4 regions of the Micromonospora sp. DT62 genome follow, and region 1 is predicted to be linked to each of the others. Evidence: riboswitches for the same ligand, from Rfam matches in the RefSeq annotation. Region 1 holds a riboswitch; each other region holds the start of a gene.
The links. Region 1 has a riboswitch for cyclic di-AMP ahead of ACPXCB_RS24065 (coiled-coil domain-containing protein). Riboswitches for the same ligand answer to the same signal wherever they lie in the genome.
Positions count from the first base shown of each region.

Region 2: another riboswitch for cyclic di-AMP. It lies ahead of ACPXCB_RS00560 (C39 family peptidase); the one in region 1 lies ahead of ACPXCB_RS24065 (coiled-coil domain-containing protein).
Region 3: another riboswitch for cyclic di-AMP. It lies ahead of ACPXCB_RS17005 (NlpC/P60 family protein); the one in region 1 lies ahead of ACPXCB_RS24065 (coiled-coil domain-containing protein).
Region 4: another riboswitch for cyclic di-AMP. It lies ahead of ACPXCB_RS16310 (coiled-coil domain-containing protein); the one in region 1 lies ahead of ACPXCB_RS24065 (coiled-coil domain-containing protein).

Region 1 is NZ_JBNCOB010000021.1:52,538-55,736, reverse strand. Features, by position in the region: gene ACPXCB_RS24070 (carbonic anhydrase) at 1-751, shown strand, start outside; gene ACPXCB_RS24065 (coiled-coil domain-containing protein) at 875-1,891, opposite strand; cyclic di-AMP (ydaO/yuaA leader) riboswitch at 1,895-2,026, opposite strand; gene ACPXCB_RS24060 (YibE/F family protein) at 2,193-3,199, opposite strand, start outside.
Region 2 is NZ_JBNCOB010000001.1:128,967-132,165, reverse strand. Features, by position in the region: gene ACPXCB_RS00565 (acyltransferase family protein) at 1-1,021, shown strand, start outside; cyclic di-AMP (ydaO/yuaA leader) riboswitch at 1,342-1,482, shown strand; gene ACPXCB_RS00560 (C39 family peptidase) at 1,710-2,555, shown strand; gene ACPXCB_RS00555 (alpha/beta fold hydrolase) at 2,661-3,199, shown strand, end outside.
Region 3 is NZ_JBNCOB010000011.1:1,239-4,437, forward strand. Features, by position in the region: gene ACPXCB_RS17000 (N-acetylmuramoyl-L-alanine amidase) at 1-833, opposite strand, end outside; cyclic di-AMP (ydaO/yuaA leader) riboswitch at 1,135-1,268, shown strand; gene ACPXCB_RS17005 (NlpC/P60 family protein) at 1,281-2,321, shown strand; gene dcd (dCTP deaminase) at 2,394-2,972, opposite strand; gene ACPXCB_RS17015 (pyridoxamine 5'-phosphate oxidase family protein) at 3,051-3,199, shown strand, end outside.
Region 4 is NZ_JBNCOB010000010.1:33,024-36,222, forward strand. Features, by position in the region: gene ACPXCB_RS16300 (HelD family protein) at 1-472, shown strand, start outside; gene ACPXCB_RS16305 (cation diffusion facilitator family transporter) at 549-1,466, shown strand; cyclic di-AMP (ydaO/yuaA leader) riboswitch at 1,620-1,751, shown strand; gene ACPXCB_RS16310 (coiled-coil domain-containing protein) at 1,765-2,850, shown strand; gene ACPXCB_RS16315 (SRPBCC family protein) at 2,942-3,199, opposite strand, start outside.

The sequences.
Region 1 (3,199 bases):
GAGTCGTCCCGGATCGCCAGGAACGCAACCCGGCCCGGAGCGGACGCTCCCGGTGCCGGCCACGGCCGGGGCCCCGGCCGACGTCGGCACCGCGTTCGCCGTCCCCACGAGTCCCAGGCAGGCGCTCGCCGAGCTGCACGCCGGCAACCGGCGGTTCGTGACCGGCGCCCCGCGCCACCCCAACCAGGACGCCGGGCACCGCGCCGCGGTCGCCGACGGGCAGCACCCCTTCGCGGTGATCGTCGGTTGTTCCGACTCCCGGCTCGCCGCCGAGATCATCTTCGACCGCGGCCTCGGTGACCTCTTCGTGGTCCGCACCGCCGGGCACACCATCGGTCCCGAGGTGCTGGGCAGCGTGGAGTACGCCGTCACGGTCCTGGGCACGCCGCTGGTGGTGGTGCTGGGGCACGACTCCTGCGGGGCCGTCCAGGCGGCGCGTACGGCGGACGCCACCGGCACCCCGCCGGTCGGGCACCTGTGCGCCGTGGTGGACGCCGTGGTGCCGAGCCTGCGCCGGGCCGCCGCCGAGGGCGTGGACGACATCGACGGGATCGTCGACATCCACATCGCGCACACCGTCGAGGCGATGCTGGGCCGCTCCGCCGTCCTCGCCGTGGAGGTGGCCGCCGGCCGCTGCGGGGTGGTCGGCATGTCGTACCGGCTGACCGCCGGCGAGGTGCGGACGGTGGCCGAGGTGCCCGCCCGTACGGCCGACGCGCCGGAGACGGCGGCCAGCGCCGCGCTCGCCTGAACAACCGCCCACCGCCCGCCCGTCACCGCCGTGGCGGGCGGGTCCGTACGACGAGACAGGGCCGCCCCGCGTTCGGCGGGGCGGCCCTGTCCGCGCTCTCGGCTGTGCCGCGCGTGTGCGTGTCTACCAGAGCGACACGTGGACGTGGTCGGTGTGGTTCGACGGACCGCTGTAGGAACTCCAGCCCGTCGCCGGGAACCAGATCTGTCTGTTCCAGATCACGTAGTAGACGCCGAGCCGGTCGGCGTTGCGGACCAGGAACGCGGTCAGGTTGTTGCCGTACATGTAGGTGTCGTCGTTGTGCCAGGGGGAGAAGCCGCTCCTCTGCAGCGACCAGTCGCAGGCCCGGCCCTTCGGGTGCTCGTACGGCCCGCCGGAGCGGTAACAGCCGACGAACCGGTTGAAGCCGGCCCGCTTGACCTCCTTGTACATGTGCAGGGTGCGCGCGGTGATGCGGCCGGAGGTGGTGGGGTCGTCCTCGGTGGGTGACAGCGGCGTCCAGTCGCCGTCGGCTGCCCGCCCCGGCGCGATCTTCGCCACCGGCGAGGTGGCGACCACCTTGCCACTGGTCAGCCCTCTGCCGCCGACCAGCGCGAGCGCCTTCTCCGCCTCCCGCTTGCCGCGCGCGATCTCGTTCGTCAGCTTCTGCTGTTCGCGGACCTCGGTGTCGAGCGCCAGCTTGGCCTGCTCGGCGCGGTCCTTGACCGCGTTCACCTCGGCGAGCTTCTTGGAGTTGACCAGGTTGAGCTCGTCGAGGGCGGCGGCGCGCTTGACGAACGAGTCGGGGCTGGCGGTGTCCAGCAGCATGGACACCGCGCCGATCCGCCCGGTGCGGTAGGACTGGGCGGCGATCTGGCTGACCTGGGGGGCCAGCGCGTTCAGTTCGGCCTGCGCCCGGGAGACCTCCAGGGCCAGTTCGAGTTGGCGCTTCTTCGAATTGGCCAGCTTCGCCTTGGCCTGCACGTAGGACCGGTTCCGGGCCTCGATGAGGTCGTCGAGCAGCTTGGGCTCGTCGTCCCCGTGCCCGGAGGGCTTGGGCGGGGTGGGCGCGGCCGCTGCCGGGAGAGGCCCGGCGAAGACCGCCAGGGCGGCGAGTACGGCCACCACGGGCGTCAACCAGCGGCGTAGGGGTGCCGTCACAGTTTTCCCTTCCGTCGACCGCCGACCGGGTTAGCTGACGGGTTCGGGGCGGAAGTGGCCCCTACCGCTGTCGCGGATTCACCCCACGTACCTGGGTCCCCGGTTCGCCTCGCGGCGATTGGGCGGCGGCACCGCAGGCGCCGCTGCGCGCCTTCGGCGGTGACCGGCAGCGAGGTTACCCGAGAACGCTCCCGGGGATCTACGTCCCTAAGCCGACTAAATGCGTTATTTCGTAATGGCGGACGGTGAGCAGTGACGCGTTTATCAGGTCGAACGTTCTGTTCGGTCACGCTGAGGAGCGTCACCATGCGATGTCCGTACTTCTGCCCCCGGCGGGCGCGGCGGACGGCGTGTCCCCACGCGGCCCGCTGAGGGCCTCCAGCGCCTCGGACCGGTCGGTGGCCGGCCGGGGCGTCGGCGCGGGCGTGGCGCGGTCGCTGGCGTCCCCGCCGCGTCGGCCGGCCGTGGTCACCAGGGCCGCCAGCGCGGTGGTCAGCGGCACGGCGGCGATCAGGCCCAGGGTGGCGACCGCGCTGCGGACGATCTCCTGGGCGAGGAACTCGCTGGTGAGAAGCTGGGTCACCGCCCGCGAGTCGGCGGTCAGCAGGAGCAGCACCGGCAGCGAGGCACCGGCGTACGCCAGCACGATGGTGTTCACCGTCGAGGCGATGTGCGCCCGGCCGACCCGGGTCGCCGCCCGGTAGAGCTGTGTCCGGGACAGCCCGGGGTTGGCGTGCGCCAGCTCGGTGACCGTGGCGGCCTGGGTCACCGTGACGTCGTCCAGCACGCCGAGGGAGCCGATGATGATGCCGGCCAGCAGCAGCCCGTGCAGGTCGACGTCGGCCTGGTACATCGACAGCGTGGTGGCGTCCTCGGAGCCGAACCCGGTCAGGTGGGTCGCGGCGGTGGCGATCGTGCCGAGGACACCGGTCAGCACCAGGCTGCCCAGCGTGCCGAGCACGGCGACCGAGGTCTGCGCGGTCACGCCGTGGGTCAGGTAGAGCACCACGAACATGATCAGAGCGGCGCCGACGACCGCGACCAGCAGGGGCGGGTTCCCGGCGCTGATGCCCGGCAGCACGAAGGTCAGCAGGATGGCGAAGCTCGCCGCCAGGCCGGCCAGCGCGGCCAGCCCGCGCCACCGCCCGAAGGCGACGATGGCGGCCGCGAAGAGCGCCACCAGCCAGACCAGCGGCTCGCCGCGCTGGTGCTCGGCGATGTTGTAGGTGCTGGCCGTGGGGTCGGCGGGGTCGGTGAGCTCGACCAGGATGATCTCGTCGTCCACGGCGACGGTCGGCGCGCCGGGGC
Region 2 (3,199 bases), on a different contig from region 1:
CTTCGTGCTGGTCTGGTCGGCCCGACCCACCGACACCCGTCGGGCGTTCTGGCGGCGCCGGGTGGCCAAGATCTGGCCGAGCCACGTGGTGCTGTGGGTGGCGGCCCTGGCGGTCGCGGCCTGGTTCGCCGACCCCGTGGACCGGTTCGTCGCGGTGGAGAACCTGTTCCTCCTCCAGGCGTGGGACCCGCGGCCGGGCCACTTCTACAGCATCAACACGGTCAGCTGGTCGCTGTCCTGCGAGTTCTTCTTCTACCTCTGCCTGCCGTTGGCGCTGCCGCTGATCCGCCGGGCCCGGCCGTGGGCCCTGTGGGCCGTCGTGGTCGCGGTGCCGCTGCTCATCCTGGCGCTCTGGCCGGCCCAGGCGCTGGTGCCCGAGGAGAGCCGCTGGTGGTTCACCCAGGTCTTCCCGCCGGTGCGGTCGCTGGAGTTCTGGATGGGCGTCGCCGCCGCCGAGCTGATGCGGCGTGGCCGGTGGCGTGGGCCGGGCCTGCCGCTGGCCAGCCTGCTCTTCGTGGTGACCTGGGTGGTCGCCGCGCAGTGGGTGCGCGCCGAACTGTGGGCGGCGCTGCTCTCGGTGGCGTACATCCTGGTCATCGCCGCGGCGGCGGACGCGGACGTGCGCGGGCGGCGCTCGCCGTGGCGGTCCCGGCCGATGGTCTGGCTGGGCGAGGTCTCCTTCGCCTTCTATCTGGTGCACGTCCTCGTGATGATCACCGTCCTGCGGCTCACCGGCGACTGGGGCGTCGGCTTCACCGGCTGGTGGGGGCCGGCGGTGGTGCTCGGCTTCCTGCTGGTCAACCTGGCCCTGGCCGGCCTGTTGCACCGTCTCGTCGAGACGCCGATGATGCGGCTGCTCACTCCGCGCAGGCCGGTCCGGACGCCGCGGGACGGGGACGGCGCCGGGAAGGACCCCGGCGGCCGCGGGGCGGCGCCGGGGGACCGGGGCAACGCCGTGCCGCGCCCCCGGGCCGCCGACCCGCAGGACGACCACCGACCGACGTACGCCGACTCGCGCTGAGACGCCCCGGCGGCTGGAGAGTCCGGGCGACGAAATCCCGACCGTTTCGGTGACGCCGGTCACCACGTCGGCGAACCGGTCATCCGGCGCGGCCCGGTCGATTCCCGCCGGGGTTTCGGCGCCGATGTCCGCCACTTGTCCCATTGTCGCCCGGAGGCGCGCACAGAAACGGTCGTCCCATTGAGTCGCGTCAGTGGCGAAGTGCCCGCAAAAATTGTTTGCCGATCAAGGTTTAGGCAGGTGGGGCGGGGTTGGCAGGGCGTGGGCCGGCCAGTAATGTCGGCGCGTCCGGTGCGGTACCCGATCGCCAGAGGCGACGCCGCGCCGACCCGCCTAATCGTGAACGACGAACCGGGGACCCAGTGCTCGTTGGGGTGAATCCGTGGGCCGTGGGCCCGTGGTAGGGCGTTCTTCCCGCCCGAATCCGTCAGCTAACCCGGTCGGCGGTGTCGGAAGGAGTTCCATCTTCATGCCACACCCGTACACCCCTCGGTTGTGCCGCCGTCTCCACGGCGCCGCGGTGACCGCGCTCGTCCGCCCGCAGGTCATGAGCTGACCCGCCGGTCACCGTCCGTCGCCCGGCGTCCCGGGCGCATCCCCTGAGTGGCCCACCACCCGCCCGGACGCCCGTCCGCGCGGTCGGTCCGCCCTGCCCTCGGCGCGGACCGACGGCCGCTACCCCGAGCCCGTGGAGGAAACCGTGAAGCACCACCTCAAGCGACAGCTGCGTCGCCTCACGTCCGAGCGTCCGTACCAGCTGGCCGCCGCGTCCGCCGCGGCGCTCGTGCTGGCGTCGGGCACGGGCGCGCTGCTGGCCGGAACCGACGAGGCCCCCGCCGCCGCGCCGGCCCCGGTGGCCGCGACCGAACTGCGGGACGACGCGGCGGCCTCGCGCAGCCAGGCCCGGGTCGCGCCCGCCCCGTCCAGCGCCGCCCCGGCCGCGTCCAGCGCCGCCCCGTCGGCCAGCGCGTCCAGCGCCGCCCCGGACCCGGACCTGACCCGCAAGCCGGAGCCGCCGAAGCCGCCGGCCGCCAAGAGCCTGGACTACGACTACCAGGCCCAGACGACCTTCTACAACTGTGGTCCGGCGGCCGTCCGGCACGCCCTCAGCGCCGCCGGCATCGCGCGCAGCCAGGACGCCCTCGGTGCCCAGTTGGGCACCGACCAGATGGGCACCGACTCGGCCCAGGACACCACCCGCGTGCTGAACGCGACGGTGAAGGGCGAGCCGTACCGGACCCGGATGATCCCCGGTGGCGCCGCCACCCCGGCCCAGATGGACCGGCTCCAGGCCGACGTCGTCGCGGCCATCGCCGACGGGCGGGGGGTCGTGGTCAATGTCGCCGGCAGCGCCACGGACACCGACGGCGGCTGGCACTCCTTCCCCGGCGGCCACTACATCGCGGTGGTCGGCTACCAGGACGGGGGACGGCTGGTGAAGATCGCCGACTCGGCGAACCCGGCGACCGCGTCGTACTGGATCAGCACCATCGCCCTGGCGAACTGGGCCGCCACCCGCGGCTACTCCGCCTGAGCGACGCCGTCGGGCGTCGGCTCCCCACCCGGGGGGTCGGCGCCCGATGTCGTGTCCGGGTCACGGCCCTCGCCCGCGGCGTCCGACGGGTGGCACACTGCGCCCATGGTCGATGAGTCGGGTGACCGGGACGGCCGGCGGGTGCTCCTGCTGCTGCACGGCATGGGCGCGACCGGCGACGTGTGGCTGCCCTGGGCGCCGCTGCTGGAGCGTCGGTGGGCGGGGCGGTGGCTGGCGCCGGACCTCGCCGGCCACGGCTGGTCGCCGCCGCTGCCGGAGTACTCCTTCCCGGGGCTGGCCGCGCGGATCGCCGCGGGGCTCGCGGCGGGCGACCGGCTGGTCGTGCTGGGGCACTCCCTCGGCGGGGTGGTCGGACTGGCGCTGGCCGCCCGGGGCGCCGGGCTGCCCGTCGACGCCGTCGTCGGGCTCGGCATCAAGGCCGTCTGGTCGCCGGCGGAGCTGGCCAAGGCGGGTGAGCTGGCGGCCCGGCCGGTGACCTGGTTCGCCAGCCGGGACGAGGCGGCCCGCCGCTACCTGCGGGTGGCCGGCCTGACCGGGCTCTTCGCCCCGGAGCACCCCGTCGTGGAGGCGGGGCTGCGGCAGGTCGACGGCCGCTGGCGGCTGGCGATGGACCCGGCCGCGTT
Region 3 (3,199 bases), on a different contig from region 1:
ATGTACTCGATCTTCTGCTGGGTGGGACGGTTGCCCAGGTCGTGGTTGCCGTAGTCGCCCAGGGTGGGGCCGTAGTTCTCGTACGGCGCCGGGATCCACTCGCAGGAGATGTCGCTCGGGCACTCCAGCCCGTCCGGTCGGGCGAGCTTGCGCAGGCGCAGCCGGTCCAGCCAGGAGCGGTCCGGCTGGACCGCCCGGCCGGCCAGCGTGACCCGCTGCCCGTCGTCGGTCACCCGGCTGTCGCCCGTGGCGATGGTGGCGTACACCTCGTTGGCGAAGGCCGCCGCGGCGTCGGCGCTGTCCGCGCCGGAGTACCGGGCCACCGCGCCGTACCAGGTCGCCGGGTCGGTGCCGGCGCCGACCGGGGCGCCGATCTCCTTCTGGTACGCGGCCAGCAGCGCCGCGCCGCCCCGGATGTTGGCCGTGACGTCCGTCCGCAGCGACTCCTCGCTGGCGCCGGTCAGGTCGGCGGCGGCGTCGACGGTCCGCAGCGCGGCCTCGGCGGGCGGCGTGGCGGCCGGCGGCTCGCCGGCCTCGGCCAGGGACGGGCGGGAGTCGTCGCCGCGCGGGTCCTCGGTGCCCTCGTCGTGGTGCGTGCCGCCGGCGAGGGCGGCGACGTGCTCGGCGTCGGTGAGGTGCATCGGTCCGTAGCCGCCGCTGGTGCTCGGCGTGCCGGCGTTGGTGTCCCAGCGGGACTGCAGGTAGGAGACCCCGAGCAGGACGCTCTCCGGTACGCCGTACTCGGCGGCCGCGGCGGCGTACTGCTGCTGCCGGTCGTTCACCGGCGCTGCCGCGGCGGCGGATCCGGCGGCGGTGAGCGGCGTCGTCGCCATGGCGGCTGCCACGGCGGCGGCCAGCAGGACGCGTCTGCTCCTCGATGTCGCTGACAGGTGCATCAGACCCCCAGTTCGGACGGGCAAAGGTGGGGTCACCTTCGCCCCGCCCGCCGCCTCTGGTCAATACCTTTCCGTCAGACACTTCAGAAGGAAGGAAATCTTCGTTGCCCGGGTTGCGGAACCGCCCGACCCGGGTGGGTACGGAGTGTCACTGCCCGTAGGGTTGCGGATCGATAACGGTCGTCTCTACTCTGGTCCTTCGTCGGCCGGTGACATTCCGTCCAACCAGGGCGGTGACGGTCCGACACCGCCGAGTCGCTCCCGAGCGAGCCGGGGACCCATGTTCCCCGGGGTGAATCCGCAGTCCTGCGGTAGGGCGCCCCTTCCCGCCCGAACCCGTCAGCTAACCCGGTAGGCGGTACGGAAGAAGGAGTACGAAGCCCGGTGGCACACCATGCCCCGCGGCCACCGTCGGCCCGGTCGGCCCTCGCCGACCCGGTGACGGCTGCGCCGCGCCCACGCTGGTACCGCTGCACCACCGCCCTCGCCGCCCTGGCCGCGTTCGCCGTCGTCCTGACCGGCGGCGCCACGGCGGCCCACGCCGAACCGACGGTCGCCGAGATCGAGCGGCAGATCGACGAGGACTGGAACAAGCTCGAACCGATCATCGAACGGCACAACGCCACCCGACAGGACCTGGCCGCCAGGCGAAAGCAGGCCGACGCGCTCGCCGCGCAGATCGGTCCCCTGGAGAAGCAGGTCGACCAGGCGATGGAGAAGGTCGGCGCGCTGGCGGCCCGCGCCTACAAGGGCGAGAACGTCTCCGCCGTCAACGCCCTGCTGGGCAGCCGCTCACCGAGCGAGATGATCGGGCAGCTCGAGCTGCTCGACCAGTTCGCCCAGCACCAGCAGCAGGACGTGCGGCAGGTCGCCGAGCTGCGCGACCGGCTGGCCGCCAAGAAGGCGCCGCTGGACGAGATGGTCGTCCAGCTCAGCCGCACCGAGGCCCAGCTCGCGGCGAAGAAGAAGCAGATCAACGCCGAGATCGACCGGTTGCAGAAGCTGCGGCTGCGGGTCTACGGCAACGGCGGCGGCGGGCCGCTGCGCCCCGCCCCCTGCCCGGCCGGCTATCCCGGCGGCCCGGCCGGCACCGCCGTGAAGTTCGCCTGCGCGCAGATCGGCAAGCCCTACGTCTGGGGCGCCGAGGGGCCGAACTCGTACGACTGCTCCGGCCTGATGCTCGCCGCCTGGGCGAAGGCGGGGGTGTCGCTGCCGCACAACGCCGCGCAGCAGCGGCGGGCCACCGCGTCCGTCAGCCGGGGCGAGCTGCGCCCGGGCGACCTCGTCTTCTACTACAGCGACCTGCACCACGTCGGCATGTACGTCGGCGGGGGCTGGGTGGTGCACGCCTCCCGGGCCGGGGTGCCGATCAGGATGAAGAAGGTCGACGACGGCCCGATCCACAGCTACGGCCGGCCCGGCTGAGGTGCAAGGAAGGGCACCTTCCTGACGGATCCGGTAGAGGAAGGTGCCCTTCCTGACACGTAGCGGCCCGGGTCAGCGGGTGGGCCAGGTGCGCCAGTGCTGCCAGGAGCGGCTCGGGGTCGGGCCGCGCTGCCCCTGGTAGCGCGAGCCGTAGACGGCCGAGCCGTACGGATGCTGCGCCGGCGACGAGAGCCGGAAGATGCAGAGCTGGCCGATCTTCATGCCCGGCCAGAGGGTGATCGGCAGGTTGGCGACGTTGGACAGTTCGAGGGTCACGTGACCGGAGAAGCCCGGGTCGATGAAGCCCGCCGTGGAGTGGGTGAGCAGGCCCAACCGGCCCAGTGAGCTCTTCCCCTCCAGGCGGCCGGCGAGCTGGTCGCCGAGCGTGATCACCTCCAGCGTCGAGGCGAGCACGAACTCGCCCGGATGCAGCACGTACGGCTCGCCGTCGGGCACCTCGACCATCGACGTGAGGTCGTCCTGCTGCTGCGCGGGGTCGATGTGGGTGTAGAGGTGGTTGTTGAAGACCCGGAAGTGCTTGTCCAGGCGTACGTCGATGCTGGACGGTTGCACCAGCGCGGGCTCGAACGGCTCCAGCGCGAGCGTCCCCGCCTCGATCTCGGAGGCCAGGTCGCGGTCGGAGAGCAGCATCCGCACACCTTAGCGACCGACACGCGTGACCTGCGTGTCGGAGTGCATCTTCGTACAATTGTTCGATAGAATGCCGGCATGGCTTCCTGGTCCGAATTCGCCGCCGACGAGCCCCGCCTCGCCGACGGGATCCGCCTCCTCATGCAGCAGTACGGGCCGGGCTTCGGCTACCTGGCCACCGTCCGCGCCGACGGCGGTCCCCGGGTGCACCCGGTCTCCCCGGTGAT
Region 4 (3,199 bases), on a different contig from region 1:
GGCGCTGGGCCGGCGCAAGCGGCACCACTTCACCCTCACCACGAACTACCGCAACTCGGCGGAGATCTTCGCGGTGGCGGCGGCCGAGATCCGCCGGCTGCACCCGGACCTGCCGCTGCCCCGGGCGGTGCGCTCCACCGGCATCGACCCGGTCGCGCTGTCGGTGCCGCCGGCTGAGCTGGAGGCCGCGGTGGTGGCGGCGGCCGGCGCGCTGCTCGCCGACGTCGAGGGCACGGTCGGGGTGATCACGCCGGTGCCGCGCCGCGACGAGGTGGCCGGCTGGCTGGGCCGGCTCGGCGCGCCGCGTTTGCAGGTGGTGACCAGCCTGGAGGCCAAGGGCATGGAGTACGACGGGGTCGTCCTCGTCGCCCCGGGCGAGATCCGGGCCGACCCGGGGTCGGGGGTGCGGACGCTCTACGTGGCGCTGTCCCGGGCCACCCAGCGGCTGACCACCGTCGACCCGATCGGCTGAGCCGACGTTACTTGCATACATAGCGATGTGAACATAGATTGAACGCGAATCCGGACGCCTGACGGAGGGTGGGCGCGTGGGCGCAGGTCATGACCACCATCACGGGTCGGTGGCGAATGCCGCGCACCGCCACCGGGGCCGGCTCTGGGCGGCGTTCGGGCTGCTCGCCGGCCTCATGGTGGTGGAGGCGGTGGCGGCCTTCCGCACGGGCTCGCTGGCCCTGCTGAGCGACGCCGGGCACATGTTCACCGACGTGCTCGGCATCGGCATGGCGCTCGCGGCGATCGCCGCCACCCGGCGGGCGGGCGCCGACCCGCAGCGCACCTTCGGCCTCTACCGGCTGGAGGTGCTGGCCGCACTGGCCAACGCCGTCCTGCTCTCCGGCGTCGCGGTCTACGTCGTGATCGAGGCGGTGCGCCGCTTCGGCGACCCGCCGGTGGTGCTGGCCGGCCCGATGCTGGTGGTCGCCGTGCTCGGCCTGCTCGCCAACATCGGCGCCTTCGCGCTGCTGCGCTCCGGGGCGAAGGAGAGCATCAACGTCCACGGGGCGTACCTGGAGGTGCTCGGCGACCTGCTGGGGTCACTCGGCGTGATCGGGGCCGCCCTGCTGATCGCCACCACCGGCTGGTGGTGGGCGGACCCCCTGGTGGCGGTCGCGATCGGGGTGTTCATCCTGCCGCGCACCTGGCGGCTCGGGCGGGCCGCGCTGCGCATCCTGGTGCAGGCCGCGCCGGAGCACCTCCAGGTGACCGCGGTGCACGACCGGCTGGCCGCCGTGCCCGGCGTCGCCGAGGTGCACGACCTGCACGTCTGGACGCTGACCTCCGGAATGGAGGTGGCCTCGGCCCACCTGACCATGGCACCCGGCGCGGAGGTCGGCGCGGTGCTGGGCGCCGCCCGGGCCGCGCTGCACGACGACTTCCACATCGAGCACGCCACGTTGCAGATCGAGCCCGGAGCGTCGCGCGGGGCCTGCGGGTCGGTTGAGTGGTAATGAGGACAGCCTTAAATCTGGGAGAGTATTGTGCGCTTATGCCGGATTTGACTGTTAGTGGACGTACACCCTGCGTCACCTGCGCTGCATCAGTCACACCGGCACCGGTAGGCTCGGCTTCGGCCTCCGCCAGGCGGCACCCACCGGTGCCGGCGGTGGCCGCCGCCTAATCGCCCGGCGGGGCGAACCGGGGAACCAAGTTCGTGGGGTGCATCCGCGTCAGCGGTAGGGATCTTCCGTCCCGAACCCGTCAGCTAACCCGGTCGGCGGCTGACGGAAGGACACCTGCATGCCAGTGATGGCACCTGTACGACGACGTGCCGCCCGGACGGCGGCCCTGATCGCCACGATGCTCGCCCTCGGCGCCGCGGTGGCTCCGGTCACCGCCGCCCCGGCGGCGGCCGCCACCCGGGCCGGCCTGCTCGCCGCAGCTCCCGGCCAGGACGAGGAGGGCGGCACCCCCGCCCTGCGGGCCCAGTTGGAGGCCGCCAGCAAGGGCTACCTCGACGCCAAGCGCGCCCTGGACACGTCGGCCAAGCGGCAGCAGCAGCTCGCCACGCAGCTCAAGACCACCGAGGTCGAGCTGGCCGCGCACACCGCCAGGGTCGGCGAGATCGCGGGGGCGGCCTACCGCACCGGTCGGCTCAGCGTGGCGTCCGCCCTGCTCAACAGCAGCTCGCCGGACGGCTTCATGGACCGCGCCGCCGCCCTCGACGCGGTGGCCGCCAAGGAGGACCGGGCCCTGCGCGAACTCCAGGAGACCCGGGACGAGGCCACCCGCACCAAGCTCGCCCTGGACGGCGAGATCCGGGAGCAGCGCAAGCAGGTCACCGTGATGGCCAAGCGCAAGGAGCAGGCCGAACGGGCGCTGACGGTCGCCAACCGCGAGCAGCAGCAACAGCGGCAGCAGTCCACGGGGGCGGGCACCTCGCCGGGCGGCACCTCCAGCAAGACGGCGAAGGCGGCCCCGCGCAACTCCGACGGCTCCTGGCCGCGCGAGTCGTGCAGCGTCAACGACCCCACCCCCGCCAACGGCTGTATCACCCCGCGCACCCTGCACGCGCTCAACCAGGCCAAGGCGGCGGGCTTCACCCGCTACGTCTCCTGCTACCGCCCCGGCGGCTCGGGCGAGCACCCGAAGGGCCGGGCCTGCGACTTCGCGGCCCAGAAGGGCGGCTTCGGCGGCGACGCCACCGGCGGCGACCGGACGTACGGCAACAACCTGTCGGCGTACTTCGTGCGCAACGCCGACCGGCTCGCCGTGCTCTACGTGATCTGGTACAGGCAGATCTGGCTGCCCAGCAGCGGATGGAAGTCGTACAGCGGAGCCAACGGCGACCCGTCCAGCGACCACACCAACCACGTGCACCTGTCGGTCTACTGACGCCCGCGCCCCGGTCCCCCGCCCGTCGCGGGTCACCGGGGCGCGGCGGCGTCCGCCGCCTCCAGCCACTGCGGCCGGGCCCGTCCGGCGGTCAGTCGGCCGGCGGCCCAGGCGGGCTCGTGTCGAGGGCCACGGCGAGGCGGGCGGCCAGCCCGAGGTGGGCGGCGCGGGCCTGGCGGAACGCGTAGCCGAAGAGCGGCGCGGGCGCGGCGAGGGTGATCTCGACCTCGATGCGGACCACGCCGTCGGGCTCCGCCCGCAGCCGGGTGTGGTTGCGCACCGTGGTGGCAGGCCACTGCCGGGCCACGGTGACGATCTCGTCGGGATCGTCGACGAGGACGTCGGCCCG